Regions from separate parts of the Methylocystis sp. IM3 genome, predicted to be linked through region 2. Evidence: riboswitches for the same ligand, from Rfam matches in the RefSeq annotation. Region 2 holds a riboswitch; each other region holds the start of a gene.

Region 1 (7,630 bases), 2.1 Mb from region 2:
CGAGCCAAAGAGGCCGCACTGCTCATCCTCGGCGAAATGAAGCAGAGAGTCACTCAATCCCTACCTCTCAAGCGGAAAACCTTCTCTGATTGTAGCGGCGTGCCTGCGCGACGCAGAGACCCGGTGGAAGGAAGGCCGGAACAGCGAGGGGCGTTACGTCCTCATCAAAGGTACCGTTCATCGCTATCTCATGCCCTATTTCGGCAAACGAGACATCACGCTGATCCGGAAAAAAGACCTGATGGCCTACCGGGGATGGCGTCAGGACTATTGGGTCACAGGCCCCGGCTTCGAAGAGACCGGCGGGAAGAAAAAGCCGCCAACCCAAGCTAGGTTGAAGCAGGAGGGGACGGTCTCACGAGGCGTCTTCCTTCATGGCGTCGATCTCGGCGGTCCGCAGAACATGCTGCCGTTCCTCAAACACGAGAAAAGCAGCATCAATAAGCGCCCAGCGTTCACGCAGGACGAACACGAGAAACTGCGCCTGATCCTCATGGGGTGGCCATTTAAGAACCAACAACTCACGGGTCAGCCAAGACCGCACGCTTCTACGTTTCTACGTGATGATCATGGTCAATTCCGGCATGCGAGTTGGCGAGGCTCGCCCTCTAAAATGGCGAGATCTCGGCAGCTACAGCAATGATCACGGCACGTGGGACACGTGTACCGTCAGCGTCAGGCAGCGCGATCTTCATCGTTGACTGGAGCTTTACAGAAAATCGCCTTATCGGATATTCGGACATAGCCCCGATTTGAGCGGAGGTGCTTCGGGAGCACAACGACCTCCCGTTGCGTGATGCGAAAATTCGAGCATCAGAAATTTGGCCCAAGCTTTCTGATTCGGCTTGACGACTTCATCTATCTTCGGCTTCGATAGGCGCGATGGTTCCCTTCGGGGATCAAAAGGGAACTCGGTGCGCGCCAATAGGCGCTATGCCGAGGCTGCCCCCGCAACTGTAAGCGGCGAGCCTGAGGGCCACAAAGCCACTGGGGAATTTCCCTGGGAAGGCGGTTCCAGGCGGTGACCCGCGAGCCAGGAGACCTGCCATCGTTCGTGGTCACGCGCGAGAGCGTCGGGCGGGGTGCACCGAGGCGGTTGAAGGCTGTAGCTGAGCGCCAATGGGCGCAAAGTCAGCGGTCTTGAGACCATTCGCAGTGACGGCCCACGTTGCTGCGAGTCTGTAGCCCATGCCATCCGCTTTCCCGACCGCCCATAGAGGCGGTGTGAGCGTCATTGCGCGTCGTCGCTCGTCCCTGCTTTCATTCCTCCTATCAACGGCTCTCGTTTCCCCGGCTCTCAGCCAGGAGACCCTCCCGGTCATCCAAGTGGGCAAACCTAAGCCTATCCTTGGGCAGAACAGCTTCGGCTCTGGTGGTTCGGAGGCTGGAGAACAGGCCGCGACGGACAGCAATGGCGCCGAGATTGGCCCGGGCGCAAACGGAGAAATCTGCGCCAACGGGATCTGCAACAACCCCACCTCCTACGCCGCTCCCATCGAGTCCCTCGGGACCAAGGTCAACACGCCGGTGATGAATACGCCGGTCACGACGAAAATGGTCACCCAGCAGATGCTGCGGGACCAGCAGGTAATCACGCTGGACGAGGCCCTGAAGAACGTTAGTGGCGTCACAACGTCGGGCGGCGGCGACGCGGCGCTGGGGAATTCCTCCCGGCAAATCATCATTCGCGGCTTCCAAACTCAGAACTATTTCCGCGACGGGTTCCGCGTCGACAGCTTCGGCCTGAACTTTGCCGGCGCAAACACGTCCGAAATGGCCAATGTGGAAAGCGTCGAGGTCCTGAAGGGCCCTGCCGCCATCCTCTATGGCGCCGTGGAGCCGGGCGGCATCGTCAACATCAACACCAAGCAACCTCTGGCGAATGCTAACGCTTCGGTGCAGCAGCAGATCGGCAGCTATGCCGCCTACCGGACGGTCATCGACGCCACCGGTCCGGTCATTGCCGACAAGAATCTGCTTTACCGGTTCATCCTGTCCTACGAGAATAATGGCTCGTTCCGAAACCTCGACTACAACAACAATATCATGGTCAACCCCGTCGTCAGATATAACGTCGACGGTAGCACCTGGATCAGAGCCTCTACCCAATTCCAGCAGAATAGGTTTAATCAGGACTGGTATTACGTCCCTTATTACGGGATGTTCAATCCGCTGTGGCTGGGGCGTAGTTTCAATTGGGGACCACAGTCGCCCTATACGCAGCAGCAGAACTTCAGCGAAATCACCTGGCATCACGACTTCAACAAGAGCTGGTCGATCCAGCAGACCCTGTTCATGCAATTGCTGAGCAACAATTGGGCAAATAATGGCGGCACCACCTCCATTAGCGATTGCGTGACGCCGGGAAGCACAAGTTGCTATCTGCCTTGGGTGAATTTTATCCCCTTCTATCGGTCCTATTCACCGAACAATGTCCTTTTGAACTACACGTCCTATGCGTCCGACAACAGGCAGGCCGAATATGCGACGGCGATCAATCTTGTCGGGCATTCCAATACCGGAGAGGCCGCAAGCCACACGCTTCTTTCCGGAGCTGATTTCTATCGTCACAATTTCCGGGGTCAGAACATGATCCCGCAGTATCCGGGAACCGTCGCCATGTTCGGCGCTCCATATCTCCCGACTCCCATTGGCGGACTCGTTCCCTACAACGCCACGCAGCAAAGCGCCGACAATTACGGCGTCTATCTGCAGGACCAGATCAAACTTCCCTATGGGATCAATGTGCTTGGCGGCGTACGCTGGCAATATATCGACAGCCGGACCGGCGCATCCGACAATACGAGCTTCTGTGGCCCCTACTCCTCGAATTGGTCCTCGGGAATCGCAGTTCCTTGTAATTTCGCCACGATCACCACCAACGGCCGTTCCGTTAGCCAGAGGATCACGCCTCGCGTTGGACTTCTTTGGCGCCCGGTCGAGTGGCTCAGTCTCTACGGAAATTATGCCGAGTCCTACAGCCCGAATTACAACGGCCTGTTGGTCTATGGCTCGAACCAGCCGACGCCTCCGAGCGCCGGCGAGCAGGAGGAAGTCGGCGTCAAGCTCTCCTTTTTCGACAACCGGATACAGGCCACGGCCGCCTATTATCATCTGACGAAGACAAATATCCCCGTCGGTATCCCCAACGACTTCGATCATGTGATGCTTATCGGTCAGGGGCGTTCACAGGGGCCGGAACTCGATGTCCAGGGCGAGATTCTGTCCGGCTGGGGTATGAATCTCGCCTACGCGAACACTGACGCCATTACAACCAAATCAAATCCCACGTATCTTGGGGTGCCGGTCGTCGGCCAGCCAATTCCGTTCGTTCCGCGCAACGTCGTTTCGCTGTCTTCGGCCTATGAGTTCAAGGACGGCCAGTTGAAGGGCCTCCGCTTTGGCGCGCGCTACGACTACACGGGCTACCTTCCCTTCTATCATGGCTCCAATGACGGCTCCTACATTTATGGTCAGTCGACGCCAAGCTATGGACTCGTCGCCCTCTTCTGCGCCTACGAATTCAGCCTCGACCAGTTCAAAGTCGTCGCTCAGCTCAACGTGAACAATCTCTTCGACAAGACCTATTTCACGACGGGTGGCCTAGGTCCGCAAGCCTTCGACTATGAGCATCCCGGCGGCTACTCCCCGCCATTCACCAATCCGATCCAGACGGGGTGGAACATGCCCGCTTACAACTTCAACGTCATTGGCGCGCCGCGAAGCTTTCGCGGATCGATCAAAGTGTCGTTCTAAGTGTCTCATTCCGAGAGGAGCGTAAGAATGACGTCCCTTGAGAGTAGTGCCGCGAAAGAGGAAAAAGACGTGCAAGCCGTTGCTGACTACACACCGACACGAACAATCGAGCCAGACGGAACGCCGCTCGACGTGTTCGCCATGCCGACCGACCCCGCGAGCCTCGAGGAGCTGCTTCGCGATCTCTTCGAGAACCACTGGCAGGAGATCACCTTTGGCACCCTCATTCAGGGAGCCGCCTGGGAGATGAAGACCGATCGACCGCCAACGCGCATCGGCATGCTCGATGGCTATCTGACAGTCGCCTTCGGCGTTCCGCATTTCCATGTCTGCATCGGTGAGCACAAGGGACCCCGGAGCCGTCCGACATCGCCGGAATTGGCGCGCCATCGGCGCACGGCCCGGGCGGAAATCTATCGGCGGTTTGGCCGCTCCTGTGTTCCAATGTCCTGGGGCGTGCAGCTTTTCAACGGCGCAAATGAGCAGCAGATCACTGTGCTTCTACCCAATCCCTTCCTTCATCCGGAAACCGACAGGCTTCTGAAGGAGCCTGACTGGTCGCGCCTCGCCCTGTGGGACAAGCTCCGGGCGCGATGGTTTGGCCTCACTGAACCCGACCCTGTCGATCGGTCCGCGTGGCGCGGCGCACAGGCGTAAACGGTTTGACCGGCAAGGGACGCCCGCGCTGGTCAATTTACTGCTGCTATCAAAACCAAGGGGACTGATATGACCGCACTATACCTACGCTCCTTCATCTCCCGCCCCGCGATGGGAATTGGCGCACTTGCCGTCGCGAGCGTGCTATTCACCCTCGGCTTCGCCTGCGCGGTTCCGCTCGCTGCCTTTGCAGCCATCGCAGCTCTGTCCTTCGGACGGCGTGACGCGCTTCTCTCGGTTGGCGCGGTCTGGCTCGCAAATCAGTTTTGGGGCTTCACATTCATGCATTACCCGCTCGACGGCGAAACTCTCGCTTGGGGCGGCGCGCTCGGCGTCATTGCCGCATTCTCCTGCGAAGCGGCTGGTCAGCTGTATCGGCGGCTCCCGGGCGCGATTGGGGTCGCAGCCGCCTTTCTGGGGGCCTTCGTCGTCTACGAGGGAGCGTTGATCATGATCGATCTCATCATCGCCCAGAACGGTGATGATTTCGCATTTGCAGTCGTGACGAGGATTTTCCTGATCAACGCCTGCGCCTTTGGCGGTCTCCTGGCGATACGGGCGCTCGTTGCAAACGTAGCGCCGCGGCAAGTGGTGCCGCTCGCACCGCGCCACATTTGATCCACATCGCGGAGCGCCGGTCGATCGCCGGCGCTCGCAACCCAACCGCATGAAAATTGAAATGACAGAAGCGCCGTTTGAAATTGAGCTTGAGCTATCTTATCTCGTCGCTCGTTTCGGCTCCGCTCATCGCACACTGGGATGGTCGATCAACCGACCGGGATTTGGCTTGGTGCGCGAAGTCGTGTGGATTGAGGTCGGGCTGCCGGGTCTCGCCGAGGCCACCAAGGATCATACGGTCGCGCTGATTAGCAGCTTCTATCGCTCCGGCTCGCTCGTCTTCGGTGGCGGACATGTGGTCTTGCCCCTGCTTCAACAAGCAGTGGTGGCAAGAGGCTGGATCGGTAATGACTCGTTTCTCGCGGGCTATGGGGCTGCGCAGGCCGTCCCGGGGCCACTATTCACATTCGCAGCCTACTTGGGCGCTGCCATTAAAGCTGCGTCAAATGGTATACGTCGTCGCTCGGGTGTAAATTCGGCTCTCAGAGGGATCAACGCGACCGTGGTCAGCATTCTGTTGGCGGCCCTCTATACGCCGGTCTGGACGAGTGCAATTTTTGGACCCGCGGATTTCGGGCTTGGTGTTCTCGCTTTCCTCTTGCTCGTGCTTTGGAAGACGCCGCCATGGTTGGTTGGCGTTCTCGGCGCAGTCGGTGCTACGGCAATATCCAACTTCCCGGTTAGGCTATGATTGAGCTCGCGACCCGCTCTTACCCGGCACGACCATCAAGCCCCGAACCCACTTTTCCTCAAACTTTCATTCACACTTTCAACGCTCTACAGCCACCAAATCTGCTGCAGGCTATGTGGTATTGGCTCAGTTGAGATGACGTTTGAATGTGATTCTTATTACACGCACAGATGCTACACACGCAGATTTTAGCTCCGCAAAATTATTGATTCTAAAGCCATTACGTCATGGTTTATTACTATTCGCGCCAATCCAACTTTGCGTCGAATACACACGTTATAGACTATATAATCAGAGATTTAGGCGTCAGCATACTAGATGTTGGCGCCTATTTTTTACACACGCTCCGCACAGAACAAAGAATGACCTAAATTGGATTGATGGAATTTAAGCGTGTATTCGGCGTGAGCGTGGGTGGGATATTACACAGACGCTACACAGGCTGCGAGAACACGCTGGGCTGAAGAAAGGTTCAGGGAATAAGGCTTGGGAAAGTGCTACCCAGTTAGTCATACATCTGCGACAATCCCGCTACCAAAGGCGAGTGAAAGACTGAGCGCTTCCGTCCCATCATAAAGCGTGAGTGTTGCATGCCGTCGGAATTTGAAATCGGCTGCTTGAAGTCGATCGACCCGTCCATTCCGGTCCTTCGCTACCCCGACAAGACGGTGGTCTACGCACAAGGCGACCGTTTGGAGGGCCTTTTTTGTCTGCTGCACGGGATCGTCAAACTCTCTCATGTCACGGAAGGAGGAATGCAGTTGACCATCGACGTGATAGGAAAGGGAGAGGTATTTGGCACTGCTCTCTCAGATCATTTTTCCGATCACACGGCTGCATCACTTGGAGAAACTCAGGTTGCCCTAGTGTCGCATCAAAAGCTGAAGAGTCTAGCTTGTCATAGTCCAGACTTCGCGACGTTTCTCTTCGACCGACTGGAATCCCGGCAGAGGCGGACGGAGCGAAAGATGATAACTCTACTCACCAAAGGGCTCGAAACGCGGCTTGTTGAGATACTTCACGAACTCGCTTTGATGTTCGGGGCGCCGTGCCGGCACGGCTACGCTCTCGAAATACCTCTAACTCAACAAGACATTGCCGACCTCGTTTTCGCTAGTCGCCCAGCCGTGACCAAGGCTATGAACGCCTTGCGTCGCCGCGGCGTGCTTGATTACCGCCGGGATCTAATCTGTGTCGCCGCCGCCGCCTTCGTTACGTACGTATAGTCGTCTACTTGCCTTGTGACCTCGGTTACAGACACAGGCATCGGCAATACGTAGCTTCTCGGCATTCACGCCTTACCACCTTGAGGGCGATCGATACGGAGGATGCCATGAAGCCTATCACGCCAATCGCACATGGGTACCTAGACTATTTGACTGTACTGACCTTCTTGATCGCGCCGAAACTCATTGGCTTGGACGGATTTCCTGCATTCTTGTCGTACACACTAGCCGGCGTCCATTTCGCACTCACGCTTGCTACCGATTTCCAGCTAGGTTGGCTGACGTGGCTGCAGTTCCGAATTCACGGGTGGATTGAAAAGGTCGTTGGCCCAGCCTTAGTTCTTATAGGTTTCACATTCATTTTTTCCGGAAACAGCCTAGCATGTATTTTCTATCTCTTAATGGGGCTTGCGATAGTGGTTGTCGGGTGGCTGACAGATTATTCCAAATATCTAAAGCAAGCATCAGGGGAGTCGGGGCTGCGAGCCATGGAATAATTGCCGAAAATGCAAGGAAAAAATGGACAACACGACGAAAGCCCGCGCCATCTTCGCTGCACTGAGAAGTCATCAGTAGGCCCGAACCTAGTCGGGTGCGGGCCAGAAACTACTTGGCCTTCATCCGACGACAAGACGTCTATCTGGAGTTAATCCGCGCAGAACAGGCCCGAAACATACCCCTG
Region 2 (7,630 bases):
TCGAAGCGTAGTCGGGCATGGCGTATCTCGCTGTCTTGCTTGGGCGGGGCGCGCTTTACATACGGACCATGCGCCGCCTTCGCAAGTGCGCGCGCCGGGGTCACGGCCCGACCTCGCCCCCTGTCGCGCCAAAGACCTGGCCCGTGGCGTAGCTCGACTCGGTCGACGCCAGCAGCACGTAGAGCGGGGCGATTTCCGCCGGCTGGCCGGGGCGGCCGAGCGGCGTGTCGCCGCCGAATTCGGTCAGATGCTCCTGCGTCTGCCCGCCGGAAGGCTGCAACGGCGTCCAGAAGGGACCCGGCGCGACGGCGTTGACGCGAATCCCTTTTGACGTGAGCTGCTTGGCGAGCCCCCAGGTGAAGTTCAGGATGCCGGCCTTGGTCACCGCATAGTCGAGGAGATGCTGCGAGGGCTGGTAGGCGTTGATCGACGTGGTGTTGATGATGGTCGAGCCGGGCGGCATGTGGGGAATCGCCGCCTTGGTGATCCAGAACAGCGCGTAGAGATTGGTGCGGAAGGTCCAATCCAGGTCTTCGGTCGTGATTTCCAGGATGGATTCGTGGACGTGCTGGCGGGCGGCGTTGTTGACGAGGATGTCGAGACCGCCAAGTTCGTTGACGGCGTCTTCCACCATGCGCTTGCAGAATGCCTCCTCGCGTATGTCGCCGGGAAGCATCGCCGCCTTGCCGCCGGCGTCGTTGATCAACTCCGCGACCTCCCGCGCATCCGGCTCCTCGTCCGGCAGATAATTTATGGCGACGTCAGCGCCCTCGCGGGCGAAAGCGATCGCCGCGGCGCGGCCGATCCCCGAGTCGCCGCCCGTGATCAGCGCCCGGCGACCGGCGAGCCGCCCGGAGCCGCGATAGCTCCTCTCGCCATGGTCGGGGCGCGGGTTCATCTTGCACGCGAGGCCGGGCCAGGGCTGGGGCTGCTTATCGAAGGGCGGCTTGGGATAGAGCTCGCGCGGGTCGCGCAGGCCGTCCACCGGCCGCATGGCGGGAGGAGCCGCCGGCGCGCTTTCTATCCCGTTGACCGCGACATTTTCCCGGATGGTTTCTTCTATCGACTGTTCATGCGCAGGCATCGCGACCCTCCCGCCGCCCCGCCAATCCGGCGAAACGCGGGGGAATCATAAATGTTTCAAGCGGTCTGCCGTGGCTGGGCCAAACGAAAAGGCCGGAGCGTGCGCCCCGGCCCTTGAAACCTTGCCTCGACTAAGCGGAACTTCGTTATTTCAGCCTTTCGCGGCCGCAGCGACTTCCGCCGCGAAGTCGCTCGACTGCTTTTCGATGCCTTCGCCCAGCGCATAGCGGATGAAGCCCTTGATGGCGATCGGCGCGCCGGCCTTGCCCTCGAGCTCCTTCACGGCCTGGGCCACGGTCTTGCCGGCGTGCTCGGGGTGGTTCGAGACCTGGTCCAGCAGGCAGACTTCCTTGGCGAAGGTCTTGATGCCGGATTCGACGATCTTGGCCAGCACGTTCTCCGGCTTGCCGGCGTTCTTCTCGCGCAGCAGATTGGCTTCGCGCTCGACCACGGCGGGATCGAGGCCCGAGGCGTCCATCGCCTGCGGATTGGCCGAGGCGACATGCATGGCGATCTCGCGGGCGAGCTTGGCGAGGACTTCCTTGTCGCCCGTCGACTCCAGCGCGACGATCACGGCGATCTTGCCCTGCCCGTCGACGACCTGGCCGTGCACGTAGCGGCCGACCACGCCCTCGCCCACGGTGAGAGCGGCCGCGCGGCGCAGCGTGAGGTTCTCGCCGATGGTGGCGATGGAGCTGGTGATGTTCTCGGCCACCGTGCCGCCGCCCGGATAGGCCTGCGCGCCGAGTTCCTCCGCGGCGGTCTTGCCGGTCGTCAACGCGACTTCGGCAATGTTCTTGACGAGCGTCTGGAAGTCGGCGTTACGGGAGACGAAGTCCGTTTCGGAGTTCACCTCCACGACGACGCCTGTCTTGTCTCCGGTCAGCGCCGCGACCAGACCCTCGGCCGCGACGCGGTCGGCCTTCTTGGCGGCCTTGGAGAGGCCCTTCTTGCGCAGCCAGTCGATCGCGGCCTCGAATTCGCCCTCGGTCGCGGTCAGCGCCGCCTTGCAGTCCATCATGCCGGCGCCGGTGCTCTCGCGCAGTTCCTTGACAAGGGCGGCGGTTATCGTGGCCATGTTGAAATCCTCCTGTTTGGGAGCGCGCGCCGCGCGGCCTCCCGGCTCTCGGGTGCGTTTATTGCGACGGGCGCCGGCTCAGGAAAGAGCCGGCGCCCGATGTCGGATCAGGAAATGACAGTCCGGCTTTAAGCGGAGAGAAGCGCGCGCGCCTGATCGACCCAGCCATCACGGGCGATACGGCCGTTGAGCTTGAGTTCGGCGTCCATCTTTTCGCTATCGGCCGGCGTCATCGCGGCAATCTGCCAATAATGGAAGATGCCGGCGTCATTGAGCTTCTTGACGAGTTGCGGACCAACGCCGTTGAGCTTCGCAAGATCGTCGGGCGCGCCGCGCGGCGCGGCAAGAAGCTCGAAAGCTTCCGTCGACGCATACGCGCCGGCTTCGCTCGCGACGGCCGGCTCGGCCTCCGGCGTCTCGGCGGCTCCCAGATCCACGCCCAGGGCGCCCTGGCTGCGGGAAATACCGTCGATCGCCGCCTTGGCGATAAGATCGCAATAGAGGGCGATGGCGCGGCCGGCGTCGTCATTGCCGGGGATCGGGTAGCTCACCCCGTCCGGGTCGCAATTGGTATCGAGGATCGCAACCACCGGAATCTTGAGGCGATTCGCCTCCTTGATCGCGAGCTGCTCCTTATTGGTGTCGATGACGAAGATCAGGTCGGGCGTGCCGCCCATGTCCTTGATGCCGCCGAGCGCCTTTTCCAGCTTGTCGCGCTCGCGGGTCAGGAGCAGGCGCTCCTTCTTCGTGACGCCCTGGGCGCCCGCCGAGAGCTGCTCGTCCAGCTTGCGCAGCCGGTTGATGGAGGCGGAAATCGTCTTCCAGTTGGTCAGCGTGCCGCCGAGCCAGCGGGAGTTGATGTAATATTGCGCGCTGCGCCTGGCGGCGTCCGCGATCTGATCCTGCGCCTGACGCTTGGTGCCGACGAAGAGAACGCGGCCGCCCTTGGACACGGTGTCGGAGACGAGCTTCAGCGCCTGATGCAGCAGCGGCACCGTCTGGGCGAGGTCGATGATGTGGATGTTGTTGCGCGCGCCAAAGATATAGGGGGCCATCTTCGGGTTCCAGCGATGCGCCTGGTGACCGAAATGAGCGCCCGCCTCGAGAAGGCCGCGCATGTTGAAATCAGGAAGCGCCATGGTTCTTTTCTCCGGTTGAGCCTCGGCGAAGGTTGGGAAAGCCGGGAACCGGCCACCGGAAGCGACGTCTTTGATCAGACGCCACGAAATCCTCGCCTGTGGAATGCGCGCGCTTATAGGCGAAGCGCTCGCAGGGAGCAATAGGCTGGCCACAACAGTCGCGGACCCCCCGCCGGCGGAGGCGCGGGGAAAGGCCTCGGGAGCTCGAAGACTTTCGTTTTTCCGCCGCAAAAATTATTTGAGCCGCGACCAGTTGTCGCACATTACATCATTGTTTTTACACGCATACGTGCCACTTTTGAGCGTCCAAAAATAGCTATGTCAGGCGCATTGCCAAGCGTTTTGAATCGAGCTAGGGTTACCTCGATGCGGCAAGCATTCTGGTAAAAAAACAACAGGGGGAAAACGCATGGCCGTCAACGTTCATAGCTCCGGCGACCTCGGCAAGATGCTGATCTGGGCTGCTGCTTTCATCGGCTTCGTTGTCGTGGCTCTCACTTGGGTTCCGGACTGGATCTCTCCGGAAGGCTCCAACGGCACGGGCAACAACCGCGAGCAGTTCGGCACCGCCGGCACCGGCTCGACCGCCCGCATGATTCAGTAATACCCCTGCCTGAGGACTTGCCGGGGTGGCCTCCCCGGCTTCGTCCTCGCGCAAGGGCGGTCCGCCGTCTTACGGCGAGGCCGATCTGGAGCCGACGCTATCGACTTGATCGGGCGTCGGCTTCTGCTTTTTGAACCCACATCGTCGCTCTGCCGACGACGGAACGCCGGTTCTTCAAATTGCTCGAGAACCGAGAACGCCTGAACCGCAACTCGCCCGCTCGAACCCTCGCCCGATGGGTAAATCGGGGCTATAAAGGGCGGCATCATCTGCGGCGGAGCAAGTCCGCGAGCGCCGCCTCCTTCGGACGCAACAACACAAGATGGACCTCAACGCCGCCCTCCACGTTTCCCTTCACAGGGTCGGGAACGAATTATTTTCGGCGGGCTCGGTCCTATCGGTCTATTCTTTGGCGACCTCTTTTGGCGTCGCGCTCCTTGCATTGGGCTACCGCCAGAAAAAACGGCGGGGCCGGGTTTTTCCGAGGGTCATCGCGCGGGCCGTTCTTGCCAAGAAAATTCTGACGCGCGCCTCTGTTCACGCGGACATCAAGCTTTTCGTTCTGAGCGTGGTTTTCATGCCGGTCGTCGTCGGCGCGCTGGTCGTTTCATTGAATACCGTCTCGACTGGCGTGCACGCGATGCTCAACAGCGCGTTCGGCCCGGCCGAGCCTGTCGAGTGCTGCGACTTCAAGATGAAGGCTGTCTCGACCGTTGTTCTCTTTCTTGCCTATGAGATCGGCTATTATCTGGACCACTATCTCAAGCATAGGGTTCCATTCTTGTGGGAGCTTCACAAGCTCCACCACACTGCCGACGTCCTTACGCCGTTGACGAACTACAGAAACCATCCCATCGACAGCGTCGTTTTCGGCTATATGCTTGCCCTGTTCATCGGCGCCGCGTCCGGCGTGCTCGAATATCTCTACGGGCAGAAAGCCGAGTTCTTCTCCGTGGAGGGGAAGAATGTCCTTTTCATCATTTTCCTCTGGACGATCGGACATCTCCAGCATTCCGAATTCTGGATTCCGTTCCGAGGCCTCTGGGGCCATTTCGTCCTGAGCCCGGCGCATCATCAAATTCACCACTCCAAGGACCCTCAGCATTTCAATCGCAACCTCGGCAGCGTGCTCGCGGTGTGGGACTGGATGTTCGGAACGCTTGAAATCCCTCCGGAAAAAAACCCACGGCTCGTCTATGGCGCGGACGAGGAAAGCGTCGACCCGCACTCCGCTCTGGGAATGCTCGTCACGCCGCCCGTCAAGGCGGCGGCGGCGCTGTGGCGCGCAGTCGCTTCGGTCAAACGGTCGATCGCCGACACATGGACAGCAGCTACCGAGAAATTGCAGCAGACGCGCCAGGGCTGACGTCGATCAGAATTCGATTCCCTCCTGCGCTTTCACGCCAGCCGAAAAGTGATGCTTCACCAGAGTCATTTCGGTGACGAGATCGGCTGCCGCGACAAGTTCCGGCTTCGCATTTCTCCCTGTGACGACGACATGAAGATCGGCGCGGCGCGCGGCGAGCCTGGCGAGAACCTCATCCATCGGCAGATGGTCGTAGCGCAGCGAAATATTCAATTCATCGAGCAGCAGCAGGCGGATCTCGGGATCATCCATCAGTTCGCAGGCTGTCTCCCAGGCGCGGCGGGCGGCGGCTTCGTCTCGCGCGCGATCCTGGGTCTCCCAGGTAAAGCCCTCTCCGAGCGTATGCCAGGAAACGGCGCCGAGCTTTTCCAGCATTTCGCGCTCGCCGCTGCGCCACTGGCCCTTGCCGAACTGCACGACGCCGACCTTCCAGCCATGGCCGAGCGCCCGCAAGGCGAGGCCGAAGGCCGCGGTCGATTTCCCCTTGCCCGGACCTGTATGGACCATCAGCAGGCCCTTCTGCGCGATGGTCTTGCCGGCGACCTCCGCGTCCTGAACGGCCTTGCGCTTTTCCATCTTGGCGCGGTGGCGGCGCGCCGCGTCGCTTTCTTCTTCGGTCAAGGCTGGCTCCCATTTGACGTCTATGGCGCCTGCGCATATGACTGATTGCGACGGTCCTTCGCAAGAAGGCGAAGAGGGAACGCGGTGCGGGCACGCCCAAAGCCGCGGCTGCCCCCGCAACTGTATCCGGGAAGGCCGCGCCATCGGCCACTGAGCTCCAGAGCTTGGGAAGGCGGCGCGGATGGTGGACCCGGAAGCCAGGAGACCTGCCGTCGCGGCGACGCCTTGTCGCCTGTCACAATATTTCGCCGCCGGTGGGGCGGCAGGGAGACGCTCGATGAACACGAACACCGCCGCCGTCCGCTCGCTTTCGACCTCGAAGGCCGACACCCTCAAGGCGGCTTTCGTCGCCTTCCTCCTCGGCCTCGGCCTGGTCTATGGCGCGGGTTTCGCCAATTCCGAGGGCGTCCACGACGCGGCGCATGATTCGCGCCACGCGCTTTCCTTCCCCTGCCACTAGCCGCCGCGCCACGCGACCCGTGATCGCGCGCCTTCTGGCGGCCGGCCTCGTCGCCGGCATTGTTGCGGGCCTCGCCGTCGCGGCCCTGCAGCATGTCACCACGACTCCCCTCATCCTCGCCGCCGAGGTCTATGAGGCGGCGCAGCATGCGCATGACGCCGCGGAACAGGCCGCGCCCGCCTTCGAGGGCCTGCGCCGGACGGCGGCGACAAGCGTCGCGACGATCGCCGTCTCCACCGGCTATGCGCTGATCCTGCTCGCCGGCATGCTCTTTTCCGGCGACGCCATCGGCCCGCGCCGCGCCGCGCTCTGGGGCGCCTGCGCCTTCGCCGCGACCGGGCTCGCGACGAGCCTCGGCCTCGCCCCGCAGCTTCCGGGCGCGGCCGAGACCGATCTCGCCGGCCGTCAGCTCTGGTGGCTGGCGACGGCCGCGTCGACCGGGGTCGGACTATTCGCGCTTTTGCGCGGCGAGTCCGTCGCCGCCCGCGCCTTCGGCGCCGCGCTGCTCGTTGCGCCGCATTTCTTCTGGCCCACGCCGGCGGCGCCGGAGAGCACGGTTCCCGCCGAACTCGCCGCGCGCTTCGCCGCCGCCTCGCTCGCCGTGCAGGCGGCGTGCTGGGTGCTCGCCGGCGCGCTCGCCGGCCTTGTCTGGCGGCTGGCGTCACGCGACGAAACGGAGGCGGCATGAGCGCGCAGAAAATTCCCGCAACCATCGTCACCGGCTTTCTCGGCGCGGGGAAAACCACGCTGATCCGCCATGTGCTGGAGAACGCCGGCGACCGGCGCCTCGCCCTCGTCATCAACGAGTTCGGCGATGTGGGCGTCGACGGCGAGATCCTGCGCGCCTGCGGCGTCGAGAACTGCCCGGAAGAAAACATCGTCGAACTCGCCAATGGCTGCCTGTGCTGCACGGTCGCCGACGATTTCGTGCCGGCGATCGAGGCGCTGCTCGCGCATGAGAAGCGGCCCGACCACATCATCATCGAAACGTCCGGTCTCGCCTTGCCGAAGCCGCTGGTGAAGGCTTTCGACTGGCCGGCCATCCGCTCGCGGCTGACCGTCGACGGCGTGATCGCGGTGATCGATGGGAAAGCTGTCGCGGAAGGCCGCTTCGCCGACGATCCCGACGCGATCGCCGAGGAGCGCGCCGCCACGGAGACGATCGACCACGACAATCCTCTGGAAGAAGTCTTCGAGGATCAGCTCGCCTGCGCCGATCTGGTCATTCTCAACAAGACCGATCTGCTCGACGAAACGGAAGAGCGCGACGTCGCGGCGC
Region 3 (7,630 bases), on a different contig from region 2:
GATCAGGCCATGCGTATGGATGTTCGAGGGATTGGACGGCAAACTCTCTCCGCCCGCGTCAGCGGCGTGCGCGACCTTGGCGGGGTCAAGCTTTGGCAGGCGATTGACGAAGCGCATTTTGAGCGTATCGCCGGGCTGCAACGCGAGCCGAGCGCCGCCATAATCCGCGACTGTCGATGATCCCGCCGGACATTGATTGCCCGTCGAGGGCCGCGGGCAGATTTCATAGACCCAGCCGACCGGATTGACTGGCGCGCCTCCCGGCGGCGCAAAGGAGATGGTCGGAACTGGCTTAGGCTTAGCGATGATCAGAAGATCGAGCACGCCAGAGCGGCTGGCAAAAACGGCGGGCTCTTTGAGCATATCCCCTGGAGCCGCCGCCGCATTAGAGCCAAGCGTGGAGAATAAAGCGGCGGCGGTCGCTATTCCCGCCATTCCTCGTCGAAATGGATAACCTCGGTTTGCCATCCCTGCTCTCATCTGCATCGTTTCGCGACTAAAATTTTGCGTTCAGCGTCACCCACGCCGAGCGGGGCGCGCCAGGCATGATGTTGTTGTTGTTGGTGGCGGCGACGTAATATCGCGCTCCAAGCAGGTTCTCGACATTGAGCTGCGCATTCACCCTTTCGCTCAATTTTAGATAGGCGGCGGCGTCGACGCGGGCGTAGCCGGGAACGATCACGGCGTTGTCGATCGCCGGGTAGAATTTGGCGTTGTAGATGACGCCTCCGCCCAGCCCCAAGACGCCCGGCCCCGCGCCAAAGAGCGACGACACGTCGACCTTATTCCAAAAGGAGAAGGTGTTGCGCGGCACGTTCGGCGTCACCTTGCCTGCGTAGACGAGCCACGGATCGATGGGGTTGGGGTTCGTGCTCGCATTCAGCACGCGTCCCGATTGCAGGCCGTAGCCGAGGGAGGCCTGCCACTCGTCAGTGATATAGCCGACGAGGCCGATCTCCCCGCCGCGCGTGCGCGTATTGGCGGAGACGGCGTTGAAGGCGCTGACCGTGACCGGCTGGTTTGAGCGATCAAGCTGATAGAGCGCGCCGGTCAAGAGCAGCCGCGGCGTGATTTGATACTTCACGCCCACTTCGAGATTCGAGAACCCCTGCGGCTGCAGCGCGGCGAGAGAGGGCGTCAGCACGACGAACTGATCGCTCGACGCCGGCAGGAAGGAGCGCGAATAGGCGAAGTAGACCGAAAGATCCTCGATCGGCTTGCCGACCACGCCCAGGCGTGGCGACCATTTGTTGGTGACGTTGCGAATGGTCTGGTTGATCGGGTCGACGATTTCTCCTTCCGCCTGTTCCGCCGCCTGACCGGCCGGGTCGGCGCCAGGCGGAAGCGGGAAGTCAGCGCCGCGGAAGGTCAGATCCAAATGATCGAAGCGCACGCCGGCGAGGATGTCGATGTATTTCGTAATCGCGATCTGATCCTGGAGGTAGCCAGAGGCGACGTCGAGATTCGTGTAGCGACGCTCGCGCGGGTCGCCATAGCTCATCGGCAGATAGAGCGCGGGGTTGAGGAACGGGGCGTCCACCGCCGTGGCGCTGCCGTCGCAGTTGACGACCAGATTCGTCTCGGGCGTGCCGAAGCACGAAAGATTACGTTCGCTCGCCGATCTCTGATTGCCGACCTCGGCGCCCGCGAGCAGCGTGTGCTTGATCTCCGGCGTCATATCGAAGCGATACACGAGATCCGTCTGGTTGAAGATGTTCGTCCGCGGCGTGTTGTGAACGTAGCCCTCGATTTCCATCTGGCCGCCGGGCGGTCCTTCGAAGAGAAGGACATTCTCGCCGGGGAAGGTGTTGGCGTAGCGTTTCCGGTAGCTCGCGAACATCGTGTGATTGCGGATCTCGAGACCGAAGTCGGTCTTGTGCTCCATGTTGAGATCGACGAGATTCACGTCGATGCGCGCGAAATTATTGGTCCGCGCCGTCGGAAAGGTGTTGCCAAAGAATTGGTAATACGGCGTCGGCGCCGGATAGCCGGGGATGAAAGAGGCGAGGCCCGCCGGGAAGCCCTCGATAAAGGATGGCGCGCCGATCGAGGGGATGCCGCGATCATTGAAGCGGCGATCATGGTAATGTTCGTAGCTCAGCGTGACGAAAGTCTTTTCGAGCGGCTTCCAAGTCAGCGTCGGATTGACGCCGTAACGCTCCATCTGGAAGTAGCTGCGATAGCCTTCCGACTTCTCGTAAAGCGCGTTGAGGCGCAGGGCGAGCGTGTCGGAACCGGCCTGACCGATGTCGGCCGTCACGCGCCGCTTTCCGAAGCTGCCGCCGACCACTTCAAGATTGCGGATCGTTTCGCCATCCGCCTTCTTGGTGAAGCGGTTGATGATACCGCCGCCGCCGCCACGCCCGAAGGTGAGCGCGCTCGGCCCTTTGAGAACCTCGACCGCCTGAATGTTGTAGAGATCGCGGTAATATTCGGCGTCGTCGCGAATGCCGTCCCGATAGAAGTCGGCTGATGTGTTCTGGCCGCGAATGGTGACGGCGTCCTTATTGCCCTCGCCGCCCGTCACCGTCACGCCGGGCACATAGGTCAGCGCCTGATCGAGGCTGTAGCTGGCGCGATCCTGAAGTTGCTGCTTGGTGAGGATCGTGATCGACTGCGGGATGTCGATGATCGGCGTGTTGGTCTTTGTCGCGGTCGAGGTGCCGCGCGCAACATAGCCAACGACGCCGCTCGGCCCGTAGCCCAGCACCTGTTCGGAAGGCACGAAGGGCCCCGGCTCGGAAGACTGCGCCGGGACCGACGGCGTCGGCGCCACAGCGGGCGCGTGAACTGGATGCGGCGCCCGAGGCGTCGGCGCGCGTGACGCCGTGCGACGCACGCCGCCGACGCTGATTGTTGGAAGCGATTGTTGTGCGACAGCGGGACATCCCGAAGCAAGGAGCGCCAGGGCGACGAAAAGCCTAAATTGCGAGCCATTCAAAGGTTTCGGGAACGCGATCGACGAAGTCACTATGGGTCCTCGCAAAAGGCTTGCTCGATTTCGGCCTACTCGGCCGTCGCCAATGAGTATTTGCCAGCGAGGAATTCAGTCAACATCACACGAAGATAGCTTGGAAATATTATAAATTTGTCCAATTGATTGGAGGATTTCCAACAACGGAAGATGAGAATTGTTCCATTTACGCCAGCACTATTTCTTCTTGACTGCGATATCAGCCTGCACACTTCCAGAAGGCGGCGTCAGCGCGCTTGGCAAACATGCGCGAAGATCTAGCCAAAATCCCTCCGAAAAAGCTCCTCGGGACGCTGGCGCGTTTGCAGTGGCGTGAATGCAAGGCTCCTGATTGTCAACGACGCGATTTTTCTCGGCCTGCCGTAAAGCGCCGGACAACTCGAAACGAAAATTCCGTTTACCGCGTCGGCCTGGCTGCGATTGAGGGTGCTTGCCGCTCAGGTCCGGCGGGGTGGCGGCGGCTCATCGGTTGGCTCCGGCTTGACACGCGCCATACCGAGCCTGTTTACTAATAACCAACGGTTCCCTACGGGATCAAAAGGGAATGCGGTGCGGGCGTCATCGTCCTAAGCCGCAGCTGCCCCCGCAACTGTAAGCGGCGAGCCAAGGTCCATAAAGCCACTGGGCGTAAGTCCGGGAAGGCGGACCGAGGCCACGACCCGCGAGCCAGGAGACCTGCCGTTGTTCGTGGTCACGCGCGAAAGCGTCGGGCGGGGTGCACCGAGGCGGCCTCAACTTCGTCGCTTCACGGGCGACGGGGTGAAGGTCAATCGCAGTGACGGTCCACGTCTGCTGCGAGTCAGCCATGTTTTTGTCGCATCGCCCTTCCGGCCTGTCAGTTTTCACGCTCGCCGTCGTGCTTACCGCTGTAACGACTGCCAATGCCCAGCAAGCCTTGCCAACCATTAGCATTGGCGCGCGACCGACCTCTCGGCCTCCTATTCAAGTCGCAACTCCCTCAAAACCACAACCAGCGCGGGTCGTTTCGACGATAGTCACCGCCGTTTCGGGTACTGCGCCCGCCCTTCCATCGAACGGTCCTAAGCCGCCGCCTTTAACCGCTGCAAGCGAAGCCTTCTTCACCGGCAAGGAAGTCAACGCCCTGCCCTTTTCACGCCCGGCGGAGGCGTTAGAGATTGTGCCGGGCCTTATTGTCAGCCAGCACAGCGGCGACGGCAAGGCCAACCAGTATTTCCTGCGCGGCTTCAACCTCGACCACGGCACGGACCTTGCGCTCTATCTCGACGGCACGCCGCTAAATATGCGGACGCATGGGCATGCGCAGGGTTATGCAGATTCGAATTTCTTAATCCCCGAGCTTTTATCCTATGTGCTCGCGCGCAAGGGACCCTACGACGCCCAGGACGGCGACTTCTCTTCGGCCGGGTCGATCTACCTTCAGTACAAGGACAAGATCGACAAGGGCTATTACCAGGTGACCGGCGGCAGTTTCGCCTATGCCCGGGCGCTCGCCGTCGCGCCTTACAAGAATATCAACGGCGGCGACGCCTATGGCGCGGTCGAGGCGCAATATTACAACGGCCCGTGGCAACGCGGCGATAATATGCGTCGCATCAACAGCGTGCTGCGCTGGTCGCGGGGCACGCAGGAAGACGGCATGTCGATCACAGCCATGGCCTACGCCAACAAATGGCATTCGACCGACCAGATTCCTGAGCGCGCGGTCAACTCCGGCCTGCTGTCGCTGTGGGGCACGCTCAACCCGACCGACGGCGGAAACATGTCCCGCTTCTCGCTCTCCGGTCGATGGAGCCAGACGGAAGGCAATCATCATTCGCGCGTGGAGTCCTACGCGATCCTCTCCTCGCTCGACCTCTACAACGACTTCACTTATTTTCTCGCCAATCCAGTGCTCGGCGACCAGTTCCACCAATTCGATCGCCGCGTGATGGCGGGCGTCAACGGCCAGCACAATGTCAAATGGGAGAGTTTTGGCCTGCCCGTCGAGACGCGCGTCGGATTCCAGAGTCGTTTCGACGGCGTCAATCTCGGCCTGCAGGACAGCTGTCGCCGCTTCCTCTACGACGCGGCGCGAGTGGACAATGTCGCCGAAGGCAGCGTCAGCCTTTGGACCGATACGGCCGTGCGCTGGACGCCCTGGCTGAAGACCATCACTGGCGGGCGTTTCGACTATTACGCCGCAAGCGTCAATTCACGGCAGAATTACTGGGGCGCGCCCAAGCTCCTCAATCCCGATGGCGTCCCGGTGGCGCTCTGGACAGGCCCGTTCAACAGCGGCTCCAAGGACGCCTCGCTGTTCAGCCCAAAAGCCTCGATCATTCTCGGGCCTTTCTACAAGACGGAGCTCTTCGCCAATTACGGCGAGGGCTTCCACTCAACCGACGCGCGCGGAACGGTGCAGACCTTCGCGACCTCCGAACTGTCCGAGCAGGGCGGGTTGCTCCGGGTCGCGCCCATCCCGCTGCTCGTGAAGTCGCGCGGCGCCGAACTCGGCGCGCGCACGAAAATCATCGACAGGCTCGAATCCAGCGTCGCCCTTTTCTGGCTCAATCTGGACTCCGAAAACCAGTTCGTAGGCGACACCGGCACGACAATTTTCGGCCGCCCGAGCCGGCGTTATGGCATCGAAATCGCGAACCATTACCGGCCCCTCTCGTGGATAGATTTCAACGGCGACGTGGCGCTGGTGCATGCGCGCTATCGCGGCGTCGATCAGGGGCAGGCGCTGGCCTATCTCGACCTAACCACCCCGGAGGCGCTCCCCTTTCTCACTTTCCTCGGTAACGCCCCCGGCAACTATCTCCAGAACGCGGTCGCCGTGACGGCCATGGCGGGCCTGGAACTCGGGGAAGCGACCGGCTGGTTTGGCGCGCTGAAATATCGCTACATCGGCCCGCGCGCGCTCACCGAGGACGGCTATCTGCAATCGCCCGCGACGGGCACGGTCGCGGCGCGGCTGGGCTACCGCTGGGCGGATGGCTGGCGCCTTCAGCTCGACGCCTTCAACATAGTCAACTCGCGGTCGGACCAGATCACTTACGGCTATGGCTCGCTCCTGCCGACCGACGCCCTCTACAACCAATGCGCCACAGGGATCGCGCCCAGCTCAGTCTGCGCGGTCGGGGTGATGGATCGGCATTTCAAACCCGTCGAGCCGCCGGCTGTGCGCCTGACGCTGGGCGGGCCGCTGACTTTCGAGAAGCCGATCGCCGCCCTGCCTGATCTGGCGGAGCCGTTCTCGATCTTTTCGAGGTGAAGCCGCAGCGATCACGCTGGAAGTTCGGCAGGGAGCGATTGTCTCGGCGTCCGGCCCCCAGCCGAGGTCCGCCGGGCGCTCAACCGAAGGCCCGTCAGCCTTTTCTCGCTTCCATTTCCCCGGCGCGAGCAAATGCATTTCTCAGCCTCGATGTGGGCGCCTTCCCCCTGGCGCTGGGCCCTCCAGTTTTCGGCCTTGACTTCTTTTCAGCCGACGGCAATCTATGGGCCCATGGGGAAGCGATCTCCCCACGAGGCGACATGCCCAAGAATCGCGTCCGGTTTTCCACCAAGGGCGCGCCATGTCGTCAATCAACTGCATCTCTCCCGACAAACTCACACGTCTGATCGGCGTCAATCACTGTCCTGCGTTAATCGACGTTCGGACAGATGAGGAATACAAGTCCGATCCCCGTTTCGCGCCGGGCGCCTTGCGACGCCGGCTAGAAACCGTTTCGGACTGGGCCGCAGAATTTGCCGGTCGCGCGACCATCGTCATCGACGAAAGTGGCCATGAGGCCGGCGAAGGCGCCGCGGCCTGGCTTCGTCATGCCGGAGCGGCGTCCGCCGATGTGTTGACGGGCGGGCACCTCGCTTGGGTCAAGGCCGGCGGGCCCCTCATCCCCGTTGCTAAAGTGCCACGACGCGACGCCCTCGGACGCACAATCTGGGTCACGCGCTCCCGCCCGAAAGTCGATCGCATAGCTTGTCCATGGCTCATTCGCCGGTTCGTCGATCCGGGCGCAGTATTTCTCTTCGTTGCGCCAGCGGAGGTGTCTGCCGTGGCGGAACGCTTTGGCGGCGCGGCTTTTGACACAGAGGGCGCGTTCTGGAGCCACAGGGGCGAACGCTGCACATTCGATATGATGCTCGAGGAATGGGGCCTGGCGCTAGCGCCCCTGCAAAGGCTTGCCGTCATTGTGCGCGGGGCCGATACCGCTCGCCTCGACCTTGCCCCTGAAGCCGCAGGACTACTCGCGGCGTCGCTCGGTCAATCCCGCATGTATGCGGATGATCTCGAACAGCTCGAAGCCGGGATGGCGCTCTACGACGCCTTTTACCGCTGGTGTCGCGACGCCACTGACGAGCCCCACACCTGGCCTGCGACAAAACCGGGAAAAATGGCGTGAATATTCATCCAAAACAGACCACGACCCGCGATCATGGCGTGTCGATCACGGAGGCGGCCCGCGTCTGGGCGCGGGTCGCTATGCTGAGCTTCGGCGGGCCTGCCGGGCAGATTGCGATCATGCACCGGATTATTGTCGATGAAAAGAAATGGCTGCCCGAAAGCCGCTTTTTGCACGCCCTCAATTACTGCATGCTACTGCCTGGCCCCGAGGGCCAACAGCTCGCCACCTATATCGGCTGGCTCATGCATCGGACCCTCGGCGGGCTCATTGCTGGCGGATTATTCAT

What was found. A riboswitch is a leader RNA that binds a small molecule or an ion and turns the genes downstream of it on or off. The one in region 2 is predicted to bind cobalamin.
Region 1: another riboswitch for cobalamin. It lies ahead of WOC76_RS04765 (TonB-dependent siderophore receptor); the one in region 2 lies ahead of WOC76_RS15365 (CbtB domain-containing protein).
Region 3: another riboswitch for cobalamin. It lies ahead of WOC76_RS20705 (TonB-dependent receptor); the one in region 2 lies ahead of WOC76_RS15365 (CbtB domain-containing protein).

What each region holds. Positions count from the first base shown of each region.
Region 1 is NZ_JBBPBZ010000002.1:618,351-625,980, reverse strand. Features, by position in the region: gene WOC76_RS04775 (hypothetical protein) at 1-57, opposite strand, end outside; gene WOC76_RS04770 (hypothetical protein) at 191-643, shown strand; cobalamin riboswitch at 867-1,064, shown strand; gene WOC76_RS04765 (TonB-dependent siderophore receptor) at 1,225-3,756, shown strand; gene WOC76_RS04760 (DUF7676 family protein) at 3,826-4,413, shown strand; gene WOC76_RS04755 (hypothetical protein) at 4,483-5,031, shown strand; gene WOC76_RS04750 (chromate transporter) at 5,081-5,722, shown strand; gene WOC76_RS04745 (Crp/Fnr family transcriptional regulator) at 6,313-6,948, shown strand; gene WOC76_RS04740 (hypothetical protein) at 7,056-7,445, shown strand.
Region 2 is NZ_JBBPBZ010000002.1:2,747,662-2,755,291, forward strand. Features, by position in the region: gene pyrH (UMP kinase) at 1-19, opposite strand, end outside; gene WOC76_RS15335 (SDR family oxidoreductase) at 101-1,084, opposite strand; gene tsf (translation elongation factor Ts) at 1,235-2,161, opposite strand; gene WOC76_RS15345 (30S ribosomal protein S2) at 2,290-3,300, opposite strand; gene WOC76_RS15350 (hypothetical protein) at 3,710-3,904, shown strand; gene WOC76_RS15355 (sterol desaturase family protein) at 4,227-5,270, shown strand; gene cobO (cob(I)yrinic acid a,c-diamide adenosyltransferase) at 5,277-5,891, opposite strand; cobalamin riboswitch at 5,926-6,119, shown strand; gene WOC76_RS15365 (CbtB domain-containing protein) at 6,169-6,351, shown strand; gene WOC76_RS15370 (CbtA family protein) at 6,371-7,039, shown strand; gene cobW (cobalamin biosynthesis protein CobW) at 7,036-7,630, shown strand, end outside.
Region 3 is NZ_JBBPBZ010000004.1:106,407-114,036, reverse strand. Features, by position in the region: gene WOC76_RS20715 (multicopper oxidase family protein) at 1-363, opposite strand, end outside; gene WOC76_RS20710 (TonB-dependent receptor) at 497-2,725, opposite strand; cobalamin riboswitch at 3,477-3,671, shown strand; gene WOC76_RS20705 (TonB-dependent receptor) at 3,780-6,212, shown strand; gene WOC76_RS20700 (sulfurtransferase/chromate resistance protein) at 6,514-7,341, shown strand; gene chrA (chromate efflux transporter) at 7,338-7,630, shown strand, end outside.